Regions from separate parts of the Pseudofrankia sp. DC12 genome, predicted to be linked through region 1. Evidence: riboswitches for the same ligand, from Rfam matches in the RefSeq annotation. Region 1 holds a riboswitch; each other region holds the start of a gene.

Region 1 (5,303 bases):
TGGGTGTACCGGTCGGCGGTCCGGGCCGGCAGCCGCAGGTCCCCGATCTCGCCGGGGAACGCGCGGCGGAACTCCTGCCGGGAGAAGACCCGGTCGAGCTTGCGCTGCGCGGCGGGCGAGAGGTCGTCACCGTCGGCGTCGAGGATGACGATGTCGATCCGCTCCGGGTCGCCCTCGGTGTTGTGGATCATGATGCCGCCGGCGGCATCGGAGGTGCGCACATCGAACCGGGCGACCGGCATCGCCGCGACCTCCAGGTCGCGGACGTCGATCGCGCTGGTGGTCAGCGCGCTGATCACCGCGCGTTTCAGCGCCCGGGCGGCGCGGGAGCCGTCGCGGGCGGTCGTGACGGTGGCGCCCTTGGGCAGGGTGGTGGCGTAGGCCGCCGCGAGCCGGACGGCGAGCTCCGGGGTGATCTCCGCGTTCACCAGGCCGGAGACACCGCGCGGGCCGAACAGCGAGCGCTGCCCGCGCGACTCCCAGATCACCGACGTGTTGACGACCGCGCCGGCCTCGATCGTCTTGTATGGGTAGATCCGCACGTCGTGGGAGATGAACGCCTCCTCCTCGACGACGCAGGCCTCCGCGACGACAGCGCCCTCCTCGACCCGGGCGGCGCGGCGCACGTCGGTGCCCTTGCCGATCACGCAGCCGCGCAGGTTCGTCCGCGGGCCGATCAGCGCGTTGTCACCGACGAGCGCCCGGTGCAGGAACGCGCCCTTCTTGATGACGACGTTGCTGCCGACGACGGTGAACTCGCGCAGCTCCGCGCCGGCCTCGACCTTGGAGTAGTCGCCGACGACGAGCGGGCCCTTGAGGACCGCGTCGGGGTGCACGTCGGTGTCCTGGCCGATCCAGACCCCGGGCGACACCTCGAAGCCGCCGATCTCGACGTCGACCTGCTGGTTGAGCACGTCGGCCTGGACCCGCTGGTAGTTCGCGATGGTGCCGACGTCCTCCCAGTAGCCGGAGACGACGTGGCCGAACACGGGGGCACCGGCCGCGACGAGGCGGGGGAACACGTCGGCGGACCAGTCGACCGGCTCGCCGGCCGGGACGTGGTCGAACACCTCCGGCTCCATGACGTAGATGCCGGTGTTGACCGTGTCGGAGAAGACCTGGCCCCAGGTGGGCTTCTCCAGGAACCGCGAGATCCGGCCGTCCTCGCCGGCGATGACGATCCCGAACTCCAGCGGGTCGGGCACCGACTTCAGGGCGACGGTGACCAGCGCGCCGTTCTTGCGGTGCTCGGCGACCAGCGCGGTCAGGTCGATGTCGGTCAGCGCGTCGCCGCTGATGACGAGGAACTGCTCGTCGCGCAGCGCCGCCTCGGCGTTCTTCACGCTGCCGGCGGTGCCGAGCGGGGTCGACTCGGTCGCGTACGACAGGTGCATGCCCAGCTCGTCGCCGTCGCCGAAGTAGGTGCGCACCATGGCCGCGAGGAACTGGACGGTCACCACCGTCTCGTCGAAGCCGTGCCGCTTGAGCAGCCGCAGCACGTGTTCCATGATCGGCCGGTTGACGACCGGGAGCAGCGGCTTGGGCGCGTTCGCGGTCAGCGGCCGCAGCCGGGTGCCCTCGCCGCCGGCCATGACGACCGCTCTCACGGCGGCCCTCCCGCCGGGGCCGGCCGGCCGCCCCCGGCCCGGCGGCGCCGGTCCCGGGCGATGCCGGCGACCTGGAACGCGTAGAGCAGGCCGGCCCACCAGTACATCGCGGTGCCCCAGATCGCGAACGCCCAGCCGAGCGGGCGGGCGGCGGTCGACAGCCAGCCGTGGCCGTCTGTGAGCAGCAGCAGCGGGAACGCGTAGAGCAGGTTGAAGGTGGCGGCCTTGCCCAGGTAGTGCACGGGCAGCGCGGTGCCGAGGCCCAGCCGGCGCATCGGCACCAGCAGCAGGAGGAGGAAGACGTCCCGGCCGATGATGACCACGGTGAGCCACCAGGGGATGTTGCCCCGGACGGTCAGCGCGACGATCGTGGCGAGGATGTAGAGCCGGTCGGCCAGCGGGTCGAGCAGGGCGCCGAGCCGGCTGGTCTGGTTCAGGGCCCGGGCCAGCCGGCCGTCCAGGTAGTCACTGACGCCGGCGAACATCAGGATGCCCAGCGCCACCCAGTCCGCGCGCGGGCCCAGCGCCACCCACAGGAAGACCGGGACGCCGACGAGCCGCAGCGTGGACAGCAGGTTCGGGATCGTGAGGATCCGGTCGGACGGCGCCGGCTCCCCGTCCGGGGACCCCCCGCCCGGGGGCGCGGGGGCGCCGCCGGAACCGTCGCCTGACGGGGCGGGAGCGCTCGCCATGCGCATCTCCTCACTCGTCAGTGGCCTGTCCCCGAGACACTACGGGCAGAAGGAGACGCGAAAATGTCCTGCCCGCGTCGGTGCGCGGGCGCATCGGCACGGGCCGGCAAGGACGGCGCGTCTCTCGCCTCGGCATGACGCTAGCCGATGACCACCGGGGCGAACGTCGCGAGGCGACCGCAGACCACTCCGCCGGCCGTCAAACTAGCCCTGTGGAGCCGTTTGCAGGCGGCGAGAGGCGCCCCCGGGGCAGGAGAAACAGCCGTACGCGGGCGGGACCTGCGGCGGCGAAGGCCTGGTGGCGGGCCTGGCCGCGTTCGCCAGGCCGGGCGGGCGTGGCCGCCCGCGTCCGCTACATGATCCGCCCGACGTGGTACGTCGAGCTGTAGATCGGGCGCAGCGACACCACGCCGCCGGTCTCCGGGGCGGCCCACATGTAGCCGTTCCCCGCGTAGATGCCGACGTGGTAGATGCTCCCCGGGGCGCCGAAGAAGATCAGGTCACCGGGCTGCTTGGCCGACTGGGCGACGTGCACGGAGGCCCAGTACTGGGCGTCGGCGGTGCGTGGCAGGTTGCGGCCGAGCTGGCGGAAGACGTACTGGACCAGGCCGGAGCAGTCGAACGAGTACGGGCCGGTGGCGCCGTAGACGTACGGCTTGCCCTTCTGCAGGGAGGCCAGGTAGACGGCCTTCTCCCCGATCGTGCTGCCCGGGATGACGCTCGGGATCGCGTTGTTCAGGTAGCTGCTCGCGGCCTGGCCCGACGAGATCGTGATGGTCGTGGCGCCGGCGACCGAGGGGCGCAACGTGCTGCCGCCGTCGAACACCGCGGTGATCGTGGTCGTGGACAGCAGCCGGGCGGAGATGCTCGCGGTGCCGTTGTCGTCGGTGGTCAGCGCGGCGGTGGTCTGCCACTTCGGCCCGTCGACGACGACGATCTGGACCTGCTCGTGCGCCAGCGGCGCGCCGCTCATCGCCTCGGTGGCCTTCACCGTGAGGACGACCGGCGAGTTCGGCGCGACGGTGGTCCTGTCCGCGGACAGCGTCAGGTTCGTGAAGGCCGGGTCCGAGTTGGCGAGCGCGCCGGCGAGGCCGCTGGAGCCGTGGCTGGTCGGGGTGGCGGTGTCGCCACCGCCGAGCGCTGCGGCCAGCGCGTTCGACGCGAACGGCATGCTCTGGTTCTGGGCGCTCGGGTCGATCGTGGCCGGCTGCTCGGGAGCCGACGGGACCGTCGCGGCGAAGGCGGCGGTGGAGACGGCGAGCGTTCCGGTCGTGAAGGCGGCGATGGTGCCGACCCGACGAGATCCTGGCGCGGACCGCCGACGGGCCTCCCGCGGAGCGCCCCCCGTGCGATGCCGGCCGCGGACCAGCTCATCCCAGTCGTCCGGGAGCCAGGCCATGCCACGACGGGACAACGCTCGTCCTTCCCTGACGCCTGCGAGGTCAGCTGTCGGGTTCGGGCTGGGTTCATGTAGCCCGGCCGCCTGGGGACGGCGACTTCACCCCAAGGGCTTGGCCGGTCTCCCGGCCTTGCCCGGCGGAACCATGGGTCCCCCGCTCCTGCCCCGGCATGTCGGAGGGAGCGTCGGGCCGGGGGCAGGACTCGGCGTTTCAGCCCGACGCATTGGTGCCTTAGGTGAAGAATGTTGCATTGCCGACCTTAGTGGATGTCTACGGGGGTACTCCAACCACCGTAAACACAACAGTCGGACACCTTCCGGGGGTTACCGACAGGTGTCGGGCGAGTTCCCCGCACGTTCCCCACAGCGGGGCAGCCGCTCCCGGGCCGCGGTGACAGCGGGCGCCCGGAAGCCGCCGAGCCGGCCGACTTGGCCTCCCGTTGTGTTCCAGACAAGTTGACTCACAGCGCTCTAGGACCTTGGACACAAGGTTGTGAGGACTTTAGTTTCGATCATTTCTAGGGGCCCAAAGTCCCAACAACGCGGCCCGGCGGGGGGCTAGCCGCGCGCGGACGCTCCGGCCCCAGATTGCGTCGCCCGTCACACGTCCCGAAGGGCGGGCGACTATCAGCTCGGCGTCGCCGAAGGCCGGGGCGCCGCGGGCTCGCTGGATGCCGCTGGGGCACCCGCCAGCGGGGTGGTCGGAACCGGGGTGGTCGGCGACGGCGCAACGAGCGGCGCGGCGGGCGGCAGCGCGGGCGACCCGGCCGCTGGGGCGCTCGAGCTCGCGGCGGCGGCTGTCGTGGCCGCCGGCCGCGGGGCCGCCACGGCAGCGGACGGCCGCGGCGCGGACGGTGCCTGGACCGCAGTCGGCGGCACGCTGATGGCGTGGCCATAGACCACCAGGTTGTCGACGTAGTGGTGCGTGTGCTCGTCGAAGGCGCCGTCGCAGGTGATGACCCGGATCTCCGGCCGCGTGACCGGCCCGTAGACCTCCTGGGTCGGGAACGTCGCCTTTGAGACCTCCTGGAGGCGGTCGACGACGAAGGTGACGCTCGCCCCGGACGCGCCGACGACGACCAACTGGTCGCCGGGTAGCACCGAGCCCAGCCGATAGAAGACCGCCGGTCCGGTCTTCGAGTCGTAGTGGCCGACGAGCACCGCCGGGCCCACCGCGCCCGGCGCGACCCCCGGCTTGTACCAGCCGACGTCGCCCCACTGGGCCGGCACGTCGATCGCGCCCTGCGGGTCCAGCCCCAGGCCGACGACCGGTGCGTCGAGCGCGATCGCCGGGATCTTCAGCCGGACCGGGCCCGTCACCACCGGCGGCGGGGGCGGCGGGCTGGGGGTGGCCGTCGGCTGGCCGGCCGGGCTGGCCGTGACGGGCGCGGGCGGCGGTGGAAGCGCGCGCCCGGACGGAGCCTCGGCCGACCGGATCATCGGTACCGCCAGCTGGAAGCCGCTGGCCACCACGAGTGCCATGCCAGCCAGCGCCAGCGGCCACGACAGGCCACCCAGCCGCCGCCCGCGCCCGCCACCGGTTGCCGCCTCGCCCGCACCACCGGTCGCCGTCCGCCTGAAGCGTCCCGCCGCGAAGGCTTTGTC
Region 2 (5,303 bases), 3.0 Mb from region 1:
GACCGAACGCCGAACAGGGGTTTCCTGCCCGCTCACGACGCCGGTATGGCCACCAGCCAGCACATCGACGTGATGCGACGGAAAGTAACGACTAGGACGCTATCCGGCTGGCTGTGAGACACTGATCCACAACCCTGTCGCAGGAAACATTCGACACGCGTTGTAGCCGCAAGCAGGATGGCCTAAATTTCTACGCTGCGGAGGATACCGGCTACCCTTCCGACATGCCTGGCACCGCTGCCCCGGGGTCCCCGCCGGGCTGGAGGAGCCGATCCGACCGGTCGACGCCGCCGGACGGCTCGGCCGTCATGGTGCGGCCAGCCAGCCCGGCGGCCGACGCGACCGCCAAGCCCGCGGACACGGCCGGCGGCCGGCGTCGTAGTCCCGACAACAGCACCGAGGCCGCGGTCGCGCGTGCCCGCGGCCAGCTGGGGCACCTGCGCCAGCAGTTCCTCCAGGGGCGGCTTCCGCCGCTGGGCCACCTCATCGTCCGGCACCGGCTGGCGATTCCGGGCGGATCAGAGGCGCCCTGGGTGCTCACCCGGTCCTGGCGGGTCCGGGCCTGGCTGGAAGGACGTTGCCTCAACGACGCGGTGCACCCGTCGCTCGCCCACATCCGAATGGGCCGGGCGGTGGTCGTCGACGCCGACCAGGTCGTCGACTGGGCGATCGTCGACGCGTTCGGCTCGATCATCGACGGCGGCTGGAGCCGGGACCTGCGCTGGGCGCCGCCACCACCGGAGCACCGAACCATCGACGCGCAGGCCACCGCTGCCTGGCAGAGCACCGCCCACCGGCCCTCCGCGGGCCACAGACCCGCTCACCGCCGGCCCGGCGGCCGTCGAACCGCGAGACACCGACCTGTCGCTCTGACCGGACCGCCCACCCCACATCGGTGCTGGAATCATCACTTTCCGTCCTGGCTACGCTCACAGGCTAGCGAGACGGTGTATCTGCCCGCACTTCCGCGCGGTCTGGGCTACCGTTACGAACCGTGTCGGATGTGACCGGCCCGCACAGCCTCACTGGACCGGAACGGGCAGTTGACAGCGCCTACATCCATGTCACCGTGCCCGATGGCACCGTCGACACGCCGCCTGGTGCTGCCCCGGACGCCCTCTGCGACGACGATCCCGCCTTCGGCGGCGCGGGCCCGGCGATCGGGCCTCGGCAGGCGTCGACCTCCAAAGGCCTCGGCCCCGGCGATGCCTCGCCACCCGCCGGTTTCGCCGTGAGAGACGAGGCCGGGTTCGCGGCAGGAGACAGGGCCGGTCTCGCGGTGAGGGACGAGGCGGGGTTCGCGGCACGCGACGAGGGCGCCGTCCCGGCCCGGGACGGCGCAGGGTTCGCGGTCGAGCAGGGCGTCGCGGTCGAGCACGGGTTCGCGGCCACGGACGGGTTCGCGGTCGAGCATGGCTTCGGTCCGGGTGACGCGTTCGCCGGGCCGGACGGCCACCAGCCCGAGAGCACGGCTGGCGCCGCGGCCGGATACGACCCCGTCGGACCGCCGGCCAGCGCCGGCCCGACGCCACCATCCTTCGCCGACTACTTCGGAGCCCTTATCCCGACCAGACCGCACCCGCTCGAGCAGGTGCCCGGCACGCCACCCCCTGGAGCGGAGCCGCCCTTCCCCCCGGGCCCGTACATCCCGGCGGTGCTGCAGTCCTCAACGGAACCGCAGGACCCGCTCGAGCAGAGGACCCCACCCGGCGGCTGGGAGGAGCAACGCTTCCCCGGGATCGGCCGGGGCGACATGCTGGAGCTCGCTGGCCGCCTCGAGCAGCTCGACCAGCTGCTGGACCGGCTGGAGGAGGCCAAGCGCCAGGCCGCCGACGCGAGCGAGCACCTGGTGCTCACCCGGCGCTGGCAAGAGGAGACGGTCCGCACCATCCAGGAGGAGCGCGCCCGGATGCGCCAGCGCCAGCACGCGCTCGACGAGCTCGCCGACCGGGCCAGAGCGGCGGTCGAGGCGATGCAGGCGATGCATCGGACGCTCCCCCGCGAGGTGCTGGAGCTGGCGATCGAGCTGCAGGTGCTCGACCGCGCCGGTTTCCTCACCCGGCGCGCCCCGCGCCAGCAGCCGGACGATCTGCCTTAGCGGCAACAAGGAGTCAGCCAAGGTGCGAGCCGCGCCCGGGCCATCGACGGTCGGTCGCCGGTCCGGCTGCGCTGGGCGACCAAGCCCGGCCATCCGTAGCGATTTAAGGACTTTCGTCCTTACGTTTGAGTCCTAGGGCCTTGCGCGGCAACCACATTTAGAGGGGTGCGCGTCTAGCCCTATAGGCCTACCCGGCATAGGGGGTGCACCTGTCACCACCTCCTCGAGGCCGGCTACGGAAAGTGTTCGCCCTGTGGCCTCTCGGGCCGATCATGACATCTTCGCGTAGTGTCGAGATTACCGGTAGTACCGACCATGGCGACCGCAAGGCCCGCTACCCAGGCAGACGGCACCACCAATAGCCGTCCGCGACCAGGGCAGTGACAGAGCGCCAAGCCGCCCGTGAACCGACGTTTCGTGAAAGACCAGACGTATCGGCGGTACCTGCGTTTACCGTCATCATCCACGTGGACTAGTCTTCTCCACGACGTCAGCCCAACCACCGGACCGAACGCCGAATCCTGCCCGCGGTCCCGGTGTCCCCTCCGAGTCGTCACCACGGGCAGGAGCGGGGGAACCACCCGTGCAAGACCGGCCGGCGTGAAAACGCTGGCCTTGGGGTGAAGCCCTTCGCGCGCCAGTCGCGCGGGGGCCGGGCAGCCCAGCCCGAACCCGACAGCTCACCTCGTAGGCGTACGGGAAGGACCAGCGAGACTTGTCTGCGCCCTCCGTTTGGGATACCGACGCCCGGCTCACTACCAGCCGAGGCCGTCACCGCGGCCTCTCCGTGGTCGCAAAGGCGAAGGGCCGGACCGCGGTTGCCGCGGCCACCACCGGCGCCATCGCGGTATCCGGCATCGCTCTTGCCGGCTGTTCCCCAGCCGCGGACCACGCAAACGACGCCTTCACCGGTGACGGCACCACCACGACCGGACTGAACCTCGCGAGCGCCCTCGGCGCCGGGGGGAGCAGCGGCAGCACGATGGTCCACCCGGTGAGCCTCGCCTCGACGCTCGCGTCCGCGGACGGCGGCACCGCGTCCGACCTGGCCGCCCCGACGCTTGCCTCCAAGGCCGACGTCGACCTGCACATCACGAACCCGAACGTGAACGTCTACGCGGACCAGGCGGTCGAGGTCGGCTTCCAGCTGACCAACAAGGACACCAACCAGCCGCTGGCCAACCAGCTGGTCAAGGTCCAGGTGAAGCTCCCTACGGGGTTCGCCACGTTCCTGCACCTGACGACGAACGGCAGCGGGTACACCTCGTACACCGCACGGGTCCTCACCACCACCCAGATCACAGCGGTGTTCGACGGCACCGACGCACTGCAGTCCGCCGTCTCGGACAACGTCGGCACGCTGAACGTCATGGCGAAGCCCGCCGTCTCGGCATCCCGGGGCATCACGGTCAACGCGCCGACGAATGGCGACCTGGGTTCGAAGGCCGTCTACCTGGCCTCGCTCCAGGCCGGTAAGCCCTACGTCTACGGGGCCAACGGGCCGGACTCGTTCGACTGCTCCAGCCTCGTCCAGTACGTCTACAGGCAGCTCGGCCGCAACCTGCCCCGGACGGCGGAAGCCCAGTACGAGGCCACGATCCACGTCGACCCGGCTCACAAGGAGATCGGCGACCTGATCTTCTTCGGGTCTCCGGGAAACATCTACCACATGGGCATCTACGCCGGCGACGGGAAGATGTGGGCAGCTCCGCACAGCGGTGACGTCGTCAAGCTCGAGGCTATCTACAGCACGACCTACTACGTCGGGCGCGTCCTGTAAGGACCTGGCCGCCGTCGGGCGGCCTGGTCGGCCGGTCCTCCGGCCGACGGCGCCAACCGGCGAGGTAGCCCGGCCCGATCGGCGACGGCCGATCGGGCTTGGCGAGCCCTACGTGGAATCACCCGTCGCGGTGGCCGGCCCTGCGGAAATCCGCGCGGCCACCCGGCGGGCGACTGGCCGTCCCACCCCGGGCTTGTCCCGGCGAGCTCCCCCAGACCAGTGTGTCGCGGCCTGACTCCGCGCGGAGCGTGCCCTGAGGGATCTCCCGCTGTCCGAAGCCGGGCAAGGGGATCCCGTCACGGCTCGGCCTCCCTCGGCCGGGCCGGGATCCACTCTGCGGACTTTGTGACCACCGGCTCGCCGGGGTCCGCCCTGGCGTCCGACCACTGTCTCCACCAGCGTGGCCCAGCCCCTTGCCACGCCCACAGCTCGTCCGTCGGCGCCAACGAGGGCTTCCCCCTCCCGCCCTCGATCTGACGCCCCCGGACGAACCGCCGGCCGATCCCCCTCGGCCCGGCGGCGGCCCGGCCGGTCCCCCCCGGATCCGGGCCAACCAGGCGGCGCCGCCCTTGCCGGGTCTTCCCCCCACCTGGCGGGGGCGGCGCCAGCCGACTCCTCGGCCGAGACCAGGCCCGCCGTCCGCCCTGCCGAGACCCCCCGCCCGGTGGGGCGGACGGCTTTCCGCCGCTCAGCAGCGGCGATCCCGGGCGCTCAGCGCCTCTTGTTCGAGGAGAAGGTCCACAACCGTGCGGACGCGTTCTTGTCCAGGGTGGCGACGCGTTCCCGGTCGGTCGGGACCTCGGTGTCGCAGTTCGGGCCCGGGTCGGGGTCGAACTGGCCGACGACACCGACCGCCGCGAACTGGGACGGGTTGGCGCAGGCCAGGGCGAGCGCCAGCCGTGCTCCCTCGCCCAGGCCCCAGATGTAGACGCGGCTCGCGTCGACCGATGTCCAGTCCTTGGACATGTAAGTGACGACGTCCTTCAGGTACTGGGCGTCGGCGCCGTTCGGGTCGACCTGCCACTGGCTCGCGACCGGCTCCGGGTAGACGAGCGCGAAGTGCTTGCGGTCCGCCAGCGTCGAGGCACCACTGTCCGTCTCGAACACCTTGGTCTTGGTGTTGTCGTCCGACAGGACGAGCACCAGCGGCACCTTGCTCTTCGACTTCTCCTTGGCGTGGATCAGCACCAGGCGCCCCTTGGACGCGTACTGGTCCGGGATCGCCTTCTCCTTCGTCTTCGCCGATCCGTTGCCGTGGGCGACGGTCCAGAGCACAGCGATCACGACGACAGCGATCACGGCTGTCTTGCTGTTCTTCTTCCACCACGCGGAGAGCGGATTCGCGGCCACGCCACCAAAGGAATCACACTAGGCACCGCCATGGCGCCGGTTTACACCACCAGCGTGGCCCCGGCCGTGCCTCCG
Region 3 (5,303 bases), 2.7 Mb from region 1:
AGCCGTGGCTGGCGCGCAGGTGTACATATCCCCAGCCGGCCGTGTTGAACAACACGGTCGCGGTCATGGTCGGCGGGACGTCGCGCAGCGTGCCGTCGAGGGCGCCGTCGCGCAGGAGCCGCTCGAACGGCCCTGCGAACGTGTCAATCGTGAGGCTGTCTGGGCCGGGCTCGTGAAAGACCTCGCCTCGGGCGAGGAACAGCCCGGCCAGCAGCTGTAGGTGGGCGTCGGCGGCGGCACACAGCCCGTCCAAGGCGGCGTGCAGCCGTTCGGCGGCGGTGCCTGGTCCGGTGAGGGCCGGCCACACGGCGGCGCGGAACTCCTCAGCGGCTCGCGCTGTCAGGGCGCCGACCAGCGCGTCACGGGTTACGCCCCGACGGTGCAAGGTAGCCCGGGAAAGGCCGGCCTGGTCCGCGACCCGTTCGAGCGTGACGTCGGCTAGCCCCCACTTGCTGGTCGCGGCGGCGGTCGCGTCCACCAGCGCGGGCTCGATCGCCGCCTCTTGACGTCTATCCATAGGTGAATCATATTCGCGACATGGATGTCGCACTTTCGGGACATACGAGTCGCACGGTGCGGCAGCCGACGGGGTTGCTGCCCCTTGTGGCGCTCGTGGGCATGGCGGCGCTGTTCGCCACCTACTGGGATGACGCCTGGCACACCGACAGCGGGCGCGACAGCGCGGCGATCCCGCCGCACCTGCTGCTCTACGGCTCGGTGGCGGTGGTGGGCGTGGGCGTCGTCGCCTGGGGGGTGGCAGCGCTGCGCGCGACCCGCTCCGCCGGTGCGGTCCTGCGCCATCGGCCGCTGCTGCTCGCCGGGCTGGGCGGGACGCTGATGCTGCTGTCGGCACCGGTCGACGCCGCGTGGCATGCGGCCTTCGGGCGGGACTCCGTGTTGTGGAGCCCACCGCACCTGCTCGGCGTGTTCGGCACGCTCGCCCTCGTCACCGGCGTCCTGCTCGGCGCGAGGCCCGGCCACGGCGCCGACTGGGCGCTGTCCGCGACCGGCACTCTCATCCTCGGCGCCACCGCCGTGCCGGTACTGGAGTTCGAGACCGACGTGCCGCAGTTCGACGAGGCCCTCTACCTGCCGGCGCTGCTCGCGAGCACCCTGCTGGCCGCGACCGTGATCAGGGCCGCGGTGCCTGGGCCGCTGCCAGTGCTGCGCGCCGTCGTCGGCTACGCGCTGGTCCGCCTCGCGATCGCGGCCGGCCTGGCCGCCCTCGGACGCAGCCGCCCGGACCTTCCGGTCGCCGTTCTCGGTGCCGCCCTCGCCGAGGTACCGCTGCGCGCGCCGGCGGCACGGCTGGCCGCCGGCGCGGCCGGGGTGGCCGCGACGACCTGGCTCGCCGCCGCCACGGGCCTGACCAACGTCCCGGCGAGAGCCGTCGCCACGACGGCGGTCCCGGTCATCGTGCTGTTCCTGCTGTGCCTGCTCGCCATGACGCCGCAGTTTCGGGCTCGCGGCCCGGCTGTTCTGCTCGTTGCGATCGCGGCACTGCTGGCGGTCGGGTGGGAGAAACCCGCGTCGGCGCACGACCCCGGCCAGGGACGTGGCACCTTCCCCGTGCTGCTGACCGCCACCTCCGACGGGCGCGGCACCCTCACCGCCACCGTCTGGGCCGTGACCACGTCCGCGCGCACCGGCGCCTCGAACGGTCCAGCCACCGGCGCTTGTCCGCGGCTCGTTCCGCGGCAGCTGGTGGCCCGCCGTGCAGGAAAGACCGTGGTAGGCCTGTTGAGAGGCGCCGGCGGCGGCTGCGCTTTCTCCGGCCGGCTGCAGGTCGCGGCCACCGGGCGTTGGTTCGTCTACACCGAGTTCCACGACACCTTGCGCGGCGACGTCGAGGCGTGGGTCCCGCTCGACGCCCGCCACGCGGGTGCCGTCACCGAACGCCGTGAGCTGTACCTGCCGTCCCGCGGTGCCGCCGACAGCGGGCCGACCGCCCGGGAATTCCTCGCCGGCGCGGCCCTCTACGCACTCGGGCTGGCTCTGCTCGGATTCCTGCTCGCGCACGTCCACCAGGTCACCCGCCGGCCGGCCGCGCAGCTGCCCCCGATCGGGCCTCGCGGACATCCCCGCGCCTGATTCGCCCGCGCGGGGCCAACGGCTCGATCCGACCACGGTGGTTCGACACATCCGGCAGGCGACACCCGGCGCTGCCAACCCCCCTCAATCTACTATCCCGTGTAGTTGCTAGCGTGTGGGTCGCTATCGCCGCCGGACCGTACGCCGAGTCCTGCCCCCGGTCCGGCGATACCCCTTCGACGCAGCCGGGGCAGGAGCGGGGGAACCACGTTCCACCGGGTGCCGCATCCCCCTGCGGCGCCCTCGGGGTGAAGCCGCCCGTGTGTCACAACGGCCGGCCGGGCTTCCCGCCCGAACCCGACAGCTCACCTCGCAGGCGTCTGGGAAAGGTTTCACGTGCAAGCACGCGAACCACATCGGTCCGAACGCAGTCCAGCCACCGCCGGGCGCGGTCGTCACCGGACCCGCCTTCGCTCAGGGTCCCTGCTGGCTCGGACCTCGAGTCGCGCCACCGTCGCGGCGCTCACCACGGGCACCATGGCCTTGTCCGGGGTGGCGTTGACCGGCTCCCTTGGCCCCGCCGCGGCGGATTCGGACACCGGCGCGCAGGGGATCACCGCCAACTTGCTGGGCGCCGCCCTGGGAAGCGCGGCGACTCCCGCTGCGGACCCCACCTCCGAGTTGGCCCTGCCGGTCGCCTTCCGTCTGCGCACGGCAGTCTCGTTGGCGCCGGCCGTCCCCGACGTCACGGTGAACGCCGACGAGCCGGTCGAGGTCGGCTTCCGGCTCACCACGCGGGGCGGCGGCGCCCTCGCGGACCGGGACATCCTCGTCCAGGCACTGTTCCCGAGCGGCTGGACGACATTCAAGGCACTACGCACGGACGCGGGCGGCTACGCCAGCTACACCGCGCGGGTCCTGACGACCACCCAGATCAGGGCGACATTCGCCGGCAGCCAAGAGCTGGAGGCGGTGACCTCCGACCCGGCGGTCGTCCGGGTCCACCCGGCGCCGCCCGCGCCTGTCCTCCCGGCCGCCAGCCGCGCGCCCGCAGGCGAGACCGTCACCGTCGCGCCCACAGGGGCGACGACGATCGGGGAGAAGGCGGTGTACCTGGCATCGCTGCAGGCGGGCAAGCCGTATGTGTACGGGGCGGAGGGCCCGTACAGCTTCGACTGCTCGGGGCTGGTGCAGTACGTCTACAGACAGCTCGGCAAGACGCTGCCACGCACCACCGACCAGCAGTTCGCGGCGACGATCAGGATCGCGCGCGGCTCGGAACAACCCGGTGACCTGATCTTCTTTGGCGAGCCCGGGTCGATCTACCACGAGGGCATCTACGCCGGCGACGGAAAGATCTGGGTCGCGCCGAAGAGCGGCGACGTGGTCAAGCTCGAAACCATCTGGACCTCGTCCTACTCCGTCGGCCGCGTACGGTAGCGCTAAGTGGCGCCCGCGGGCCGGTCCCCCAGCCGTCCCGCGGGCACCCTCGTCCGGGCCTGCCGACCGAGACCTCTGATCAATCGCCCAGGTCGGCGACGGAGGACCACCGGACGCGGGAACACTGTGATGGGTACGGCGCGAGGGCGGACTGCGCCGCCCCCGCGGCGACAGCCGCGCGGACCCGTCAGCGACCGGACTGGACATCGTGATCCTCCAGCCCGTGCCCGACCTCCTCCGCATGGAGCTCGTAGCGGTACCGTCGATAAGTGGCAGCTGGGCGCGGCCAAGGATCTGGTCGGGCGGCGGAAGGAACCGAACGGGTCGGAACGTGAGCCGGGTCAATCTCCTCGACGACGAAGCCGGCGGCGCGGATGGCTCGGTCGTCCGCCGGTTCGGGTGGCAGCCACCCCGCGCTGGGCGGTGCTCGGACGGTCCGTCGTAGTCACATGGGCGCTGCGCGCGGGCGCCTCGGTAGCCGGCCGGTCAGACGTGTCCGCCTTGCCGATCCGTGTCCCGCCATGACCGCGGCCACCCGACGACAGAAGCGATCGGCTTCTGTGCGTCGACCTGCCTCAGCTCCAGTTCGCCAGGCGCCCGGTGGAACGTAGGCCCCACGCTCCTGCCCCGACCGCGTCGAAGGGGTATCGCCGGACCGGGAGCGGGACCCGGCGTGCGGTCGGGGGCGATGGCGGTCGCCCTCCTAACCAACTACTGATCGTAGTAGATAGTTGGCGTAGGTGACACCGGACGCCGCCACCGGAACGCCTCGGACCCCGGACCGTTCATCGTGCCCGACGACTCGGAGGGTCGGCCGTGACCGGCGGGGTCGGCCGTGACCGGCGGGGTCGGCCGCGGCCCGCGAGAGTCGCACCATCCGGTCGGTGCCCCGCGCACAGTCCTTGGGACACCCAGGTCGCCGGCGGCGTTGAGGCAGATTGAAACGACAGCGGCTAGTACTATACTCTTTAGTTGACCTTGCTGTGCTGCCTGCCTCGGACGGTTCCCGGCATGACCAAGAAGACCAGTGGCGACGACTCACCCGCCGCGCCGACCCGCGCGGACACGCGCGCTCCTGGGCTGACGGCCCACGAACGGAAGGCGGCTGAACGGCGCGCCCGGTACCGCCGCAAGCGGCGGATCATCCGGACCGGCCAGGTGCTGATGGCGGCCGGGGTGGTGATCGCGCTGGTCCATTGGCTGGCACACCTTGGGGCGTTCGGCGGGGAGCCGTCGGGGTTGGTGGATCTCGTCGCCGGCTACCCGGTCGGCGCGTTGGTCTTCTTCGCCGGGGCCGTGGCCGCCGGTCAACGGCAGTAGCCGAGCAAAGACGACCGACTGACCGTGACAGGCGCCGGATGCCTGCCGCCCTCGGCGGGGCCGCCCGTCGGCGCAGGCGCGGGCCAAAGGGTGGCCGGCCCCCTGCGTTCGCCAGGGAGGCCTACAAGCAGCGGCATGCCGTCGAGTGCGGGATCAACAGGCTCACGCGGCACCGCGTAGTCGCCATCCGCTACGAAAAGCTAGCCGTCCGCTATGCAGCAACGGTCACCACTGCCGCAATCAACCCATGGCTACGCTGACCGACTTCCAGAACTGGCTAGTGCCGGCGATCGCGGATCGGTCACGCCTCGTGGATCAGGAGGTTCGATCCACGACCTGATGGCCTGGCCCGGGGCCCCTCCAGCGTCGCCTGTGGGCGGCGTTGGGCTGGGTTGGAGATGGCCGGTACGTACCCCGGCGCTGAGGCCGCGCCGTTGGTGGCACCCCTGGAACGTCCGTCTGCACCCGAAGGATCACACATGCGCCTCGACGAGCACGGCCGCTGGGTCAGC
Region 4 (5,303 bases), 3.7 Mb from region 1:
CCGGCCGGCCGACGGGAAGCTCTCGCACCGCCAGTACAGCAGCGGCCAGGCCATCAGCTGGTCACGGCCGTGCCGGCGGGTGGGGGCCGGCCCGCCGCTGGCGGAGTCCCGGCCGCCGCGGCGGGACCGGCCCGACCGGTCCGCGTCGGCGCGCCCCGGGCGCCCGGCCCGGTCGGGGCCGGACCGATGCCCCCGGTCGGCCTCGGCGCCGCGCCGGCCCAGCGGACGGGTCGTCGGGGCGTCGGCCGGGTCCGGCAGGCCGATCCGGGTGGCTCGCACCACATTGGGCCGGCCCCGCCGTGGCACGGCGGCCAGGGCCGGATCGCCCGGTGGGTCGGTCGGCAGCGCCGCCCGGGGCCGTCCCTCACCGCGGTGGCGGGCCAGCCGCGGCACGTCGCGCACCACCCGCAGCGTGACCGGCGGGACCAGCTCGGCCTCGGCGCACAGCTCCAGGAAGGCGGCGAGCTGCGCCTCGACGTGCGCGGCGATGGCCGCCGAGCGCTCCCGGCGCAGCGTCTCCACCCGCTGCGCGCTGCGCACCCAGTGGCTGCCGCGCAGCAGGACGTCGGTGAGCGCGTCGGGCAGCGCCTCGCCGCTCGGCGAGAAGCCCACCTTCCAGGCGTCGGCGTCCCGAGCCGGATCGGCGTCGCCGAGGCGATGGGCGCGGTAGTCGCCCGCCGCGGAGCGCCGCCACGGCTGGTCGTCGGCCGCGGTGACCTCGCCGCGCAGGGCTGGGCCTCGGCGGACGACGACCGCGCCGGTGCCGCCGGGTGAGGCCGGGGCCTCGGGGGCCGGCCCGAACTCGGCGGCGGACGGCGGCCCCGGCTGGTCGGGCGCCGGCGCGAAGCTGTCCTCCCTGCGGGCCTCCGGCGGTCCCGGTGGTTCGGCCCGGGATGCAGACGGCTCCTCAGACGGGCGGGCGACCAACCGATCCACCTCCCGGCACTACGCAACGTGACCAGCGAAGCGTTACGCCTAGCGGCCAACCCTGCAAGGCGATCAGCCGGAACCGGCGCTTGCGCGCCTTCGGCTGTTCGCCGCTTCGGGCGCTTAGCGCCCTCGCCTACGTGAATCGAGGCCGGCGGACGAGCTACGGGGGTGGGCTAATCCAGGGTTCAGAACTGGGTTGCGTTGCGCTGTCGGGTCGCGGGCTGGGTTGCGTTGCGTGGTCTGGTCGTCGGCGTGGTCTAGAGGAGGTCGCGCAGGACGAGGGTCTGGTCTCGGCCGGGGCCTACGCCGATCGCGGAGATCGGCGCGCCGGACATCTCCTCCAGGGCGCGCACGTAGTCCCGCGCCTCGGGGGGCAGCTGGTCGAACGACGTGGCCTCGGAGATGTCCTCGTGCCAGCCGGGGAACTCCTCGTAGATCGGCTTGGCGTGGTGGAACTCGGTCTGGGTCATCGGCATCTCGGCCATCCGGGTGCCACCGACGTCATAGGCCACGCAGACCGGAACCGTGTCGAAGCCGGAGAGCACGTCGAGCTTCGTCAGGAACAGGTCGGTCAGGCCGTTGACCCGCACGGCGTACCGGGCGATGACGGCGTCGTACCAACCGGTGCGCCGGGCGCGGCCGGTGGTGACGCCGAACTCGCCGCCGATGCGGCGCAGCTCGTCGCCGACCTTGTCGTCCAGCTCGGTCGGGAACGGGCCGGAGCCGACCCGGGTCGTGTACGCCTTGATGATCCCGATTACGCGGCTGATCCTCGTCGGCCCGATGCCCGCGCCGGTGGCCGCGCCGCCGGCGGTCGGGTTCGACGAGGTGACGAACGGGTAGGTGCCGTGGTCGACGTCCAGCAGGGTGCCCTGCGAGCCCTCCAACAGGACCACCTTGCCGGCGCGCAGCGCGGTGTCCAGGACGAGGCCGGTGTCGGCGATGTGCGGCCCGAGCTGGCTCGCGTAGTCCAGGTACTCGGCGACGACCGCGTCGACCTCGATCTGGCGGCGGTTGTAGACCTTGGCCAGCACCTGGTTCTTCTCACGCAGCGCCAGCTCCAGCTTCTGGCGCAGGATGCCGGGGTCGAGCAGGTCCTGCACCCGGATGCCGGTGCGCGCGACCTTGTCTCCGTAGGCGGGGCCGATGCCGCGGCCAGTCGTGCCGATCCGGGCCTTGCCGAGGTAACGCTCGGTCACCCGGTCGAGGGCCCGGTGGTGCGGCATGATCAGGTGCGCGCTGGCGCTGATCAGCAGCCGGGACGTGTCGATGCCCCGCGCGCGCAGGCCGGCCATCTCGGCCAGCAGCACGCCGGGGTCGATCACCACGCCGTTGCCGATCACAGGGACGCAGCCGGGGCGCAGGATTCCGCTGGGGATGAGGTGCAGGGCGTACTTCTCGGCGCCGATGACTACGGTGTGACCCGCATTGTTGCCACCCTGGTAGCGCACGACGTAGTCGACGGCGCCGCCCAGCAGGTCGGTCGCCTTTCCCTTACCCTCGTCGCCCCACTGGGCTCCGATCAGGACAAGCGTAGGCACGTGGCGAGACTCTACTAAGAATCGACCTGGTCGAGCTCACGCTTCTGATCGCCACGACGTGCGCCGACGCCTGGACCGGCCCTCAGCCCGCCCGGGACCGACCTGCCGGGCCGCCCGAAAGGGCCGCGCGAGCGCTGGTGTCAGGGGGCGAGCGGGCCGAGCTGGCCGGGTGCTGCCGGGTCGCAGTCGACCAGGAAGGCCCGGATCCGCGTCACCTCGTCGGTCTCGCCGATGGCGTCGGCGGACCGGCCGAGCGCGGCCAGCGCGCGCAGGAAGCCGCGGTTCGGCTCATGTGACCACGGGACCGGCCCGTGGCCGCGCCAGCCGGACCGGCGCAGCACGTCCAGCCCGCGGTGGTAGCCCGTTCGCGCGTAGGCGTAGGCCTCGACGACGCGGCCGCCATCGAGCGCCCCCTCGGCGAGGGCCGCCCAAGCGGCACTCGACGTGGGGAACTCGGCCGCGACGTCGGCGGCGGCCTTGCCGGCGGCCAGCGCGTCGGCGCCGGCCTCGGTCGGCAGCAGCGTGGCCGGCGGCCCGCCAAGCAGGTCCGGCCGTCCGGAGGTAGAGGTCATGGGCCAACCGTAGTGGACCCGGGCGATCAACGACGCCAGCCCCGTCCGCACGGCGGATGAGCCTGCGCCGGCAGGGGGCCGGTCGGGGAAGCCTCGTCCCGCCCGGGACGGGCGGTGGAGCGCGGACTAGCCGGTGACCGTCGCGTTCCAGAGGTTCTCGCCGACGACGCCGGGCTGGCCGTCGCTGACCTTGGTGAGGTACGAGTACAGCGCCGCGACACCCTGGGACTGGGCGCCGAACTTGCCGTCGACCGCGAGGGCGAAGCCCTGGTCGTGCATCTGGTTCTGCCAGACGTACGCGTCGGCGCGGACCTTGTTCGCGTCGGCGGCGGAGATCGTGCCGTGGAAGCCCGAGGCCTGGACCTCCGCCTCGGCCTTGTCGAGCGTCATCGCCGGCTCGGCCGGCTGGAGTGCCTGCTGGAGAGAGCCGCCGGAAGCCGACGACGAGACCCCGATCGGGCCGTTGCTGGACAAGCCGAGCTTGCGCGAGCAGGCGGGCCACGGCGACCAGCCGCGCGAGTTGTAGAGGCGGTAGGCCGCCTCGTCCTGCACGGCGGGAGCGGCCTGGTCCGGCCGGCCCGAGTAGCCGAGGCCCTGCCAGGTCCGCAGGTCGAACTGGTACGCGCCGTAGAAGCCGTTGCCGGTGTTGATCGAGTAGTTGCCGCCGGACTCGCACTGGCGCAGGCGGGCGAAGTCGTCCGGGGTCGCGGCGCCGGCGGGCATCGCGGTGACCGCGAGGCCGCTGCCGACGAGCGCGGTGACCGCGCCGGTGGTGCGCAGCACCCGCACGGTCGTGGACGGGCCCTGCGGCTGGGCGCGGTGACGGCCCCCGGTTCTGCGCTCGGCGGGCCGGGTCTGGCCCGTCTGCTCAGACGGCATGTCCGATCCTTCCCTGCGCCTGCGGGGTGAGCTGTCGGGTTCGGGCTGGGAATGCCCGGCCGGCTCCCCCGTGCTCTCGCGAGCCCGGATGGCCGGCTACACCCCAAGGACGTGACTGCCGCCGCGTCCGAAAGTGGGTCCCCCGCTCCTGCCGAACGGATCAGCGCCCTTGGATCAGGGACGGCGTACATGCGGGTGGGGCAGGATTCGGCGTCCGCCCGCACGACTCGCCCAGGACAGACGAGTAGCTCCGGACTGTAGCGAGTCGGGCGTCAAGCCCGCAAACCGGGCTCCTCTTGACATCGGGAGCCGGCCGGGTCATGAGCCGTGAACCGGGGCCGTCCGTTGCGGCGGACGGCCCCGGTTCACGGATGGTCCGGCGACCCTGGCCGGAGCGGGAGCAGGGCTGTGGCCGCCCCGCCTCCGGCTGGCCGCCGGCTGGGTGGGGATCGGCCGGATCCCGGCCTGACGAAGGCCCACGACCGGTTGGGGGGCCGGTCGGGCGAGTGGGCTCCGCGCTGCCGGTGCCTCGGCCTCTGGCGCCGTGCCGGACCGGGCGGGGACCTCGCCGCCGGACCTCGGAGCGGGCAAGGGGCCGGCTGTCCGGGCCGGGTCAGGCGGGCGAGGGTGTACCGGGGCTAGGCGAAGGTCGCGGCCCAGGTCCGCGGGCCGACGACGCCGTCGACGGCCAGGCCCTTCGCGGCCTGCAGCTGCCGGGCCGCGGCCGCGGACACCGGGCCGTAGTGGCCGTCGGCGGCGAGCGGGTAGCCGATCGCGTTCATCCGCTCCTGCCAGTGGGCGACGTCGGCGCGGTACTGGCCGACGAGAGCCGTCGTGAACGGCAGCTGGGCCGTCGTCGACGTGATCGCCTGAGCGACGAGAGGAGTTCTGGCCGCCGACCGGGAGGCCTGGGGCACGTCGGACGCGCTGGCTCCCGGAGCGAGCTGGTCCGCGCCCATACCGCGGCCACAGAGCGGCCACTGGCCAAATCCAGAACGTTGCGCCAACCGCAGCGCGGCCTCGTCCTGAACCGCCGTTGGCGCGTCACTCGGCAGTCCTGAATATCCCAGGCTCGCCCAGGTCCCGGCCGAGAACTGGTACGCGCCGTAGTAACCGTTGCCGGTATTGACGGAATAGTTTCCGCCGGACTCGCACTGGCGAAGCTGCGCCCACGTTGAAGAGGCGCTGGCGGGTGTGGCCACGGCAATTGCGCCGCCTACTGCCGCCACGATTACCGGCACCGCGGCGATGCCTTGGCGTATCCGGCGGGTTGGGTGTGCCAATGCCCGTCGGGGATCCTTGCGGATCGGCGGGGCCGAACGGTGTGGCCGGTCTGTGCCATCGCCTCCGTGGGAGGGCGCCGGCCGGTGGTGCCTCGTGC

Evidence for each region. Region 1 has a riboswitch for cyclic di-AMP ahead of FRADC12_RS27720 (C40 family peptidase). Riboswitches for the same ligand answer to the same signal wherever they lie in the genome.
Region 2: it holds a riboswitch for cyclic di-AMP, as region 1 does, so the genes downstream of both, FRADC12_RS15040 (C40 family peptidase) here and FRADC12_RS27720 (C40 family peptidase) in region 1, are expected to answer to the same signal.
Region 3: it holds a riboswitch for cyclic di-AMP, as region 1 does, so the genes downstream of both, FRADC12_RS16560 (C40 family peptidase) here and FRADC12_RS27720 (C40 family peptidase) in region 1, are expected to answer to the same signal.
Region 4: it holds a riboswitch for cyclic di-AMP, as region 1 does, so the genes downstream of both, FRADC12_RS12270 (transglycosylase family protein) here and FRADC12_RS27720 (C40 family peptidase) in region 1, are expected to answer to the same signal.

What each region holds. Positions count from the first base shown of each region.
Region 1 is NZ_KQ031391.1:6,832,590-6,837,892, forward strand. Features, by position in the region: gene FRADC12_RS27710 (mannose-1-phosphate guanyltransferase) at 1-1,592, opposite strand, end outside; gene clsA (cardiolipin synthase ClsA) at 1,604-2,299, opposite strand; gene FRADC12_RS27720 (C40 family peptidase) at 2,652-3,713, opposite strand; cyclic di-AMP (ydaO/yuaA leader) riboswitch at 3,717-3,879, opposite strand; gene FRADC12_RS27725 (class F sortase) at 4,326-5,180, opposite strand.
Region 2 is NZ_KQ031391.1:3,782,955-3,788,257, reverse strand. Features, by position in the region: gene FRADC12_RS32305 (hypothetical protein) at 309-1,007, shown strand; gene FRADC12_RS34355 (hypothetical protein) at 995-2,098, shown strand; cyclic di-AMP (ydaO/yuaA leader) riboswitch at 2,632-2,806, shown strand; gene FRADC12_RS15040 (C40 family peptidase) at 2,886-3,878, shown strand; gene FRADC12_RS15035 (PHB depolymerase family esterase) at 4,590-5,228, opposite strand.
Region 3 is NZ_KQ031391.1:4,137,745-4,143,047, reverse strand. Features, by position in the region: gene FRADC12_RS16570 (TetR/AcrR family transcriptional regulator) at 1-517, opposite strand, end outside; gene FRADC12_RS16565 (hypothetical protein) at 574-2,091, shown strand; cyclic di-AMP (ydaO/yuaA leader) riboswitch at 2,259-2,425, shown strand; gene FRADC12_RS16560 (C40 family peptidase) at 2,569-3,471, shown strand; gene FRADC12_RS16555 (hypothetical protein) at 4,483-4,791, shown strand; gene FRADC12_RS31455 (hypothetical protein) at 5,271-5,303, shown strand, end outside.
Region 4 is NZ_KQ031391.1:3,091,007-3,096,309, reverse strand. Features, by position in the region: gene FRADC12_RS12285 (hypothetical protein) at 1-936, opposite strand, end outside; gene FRADC12_RS12280 (adenylosuccinate synthase) at 1,188-2,471, opposite strand; gene FRADC12_RS12275 (DUF3151 domain-containing protein) at 2,612-3,043, opposite strand; gene FRADC12_RS12270 (transglycosylase family protein) at 3,170-3,922, opposite strand; cyclic di-AMP (ydaO/yuaA leader) riboswitch at 3,924-4,098, opposite strand; gene FRADC12_RS12265 (transglycosylase family protein) at 4,561-5,303, opposite strand, start outside.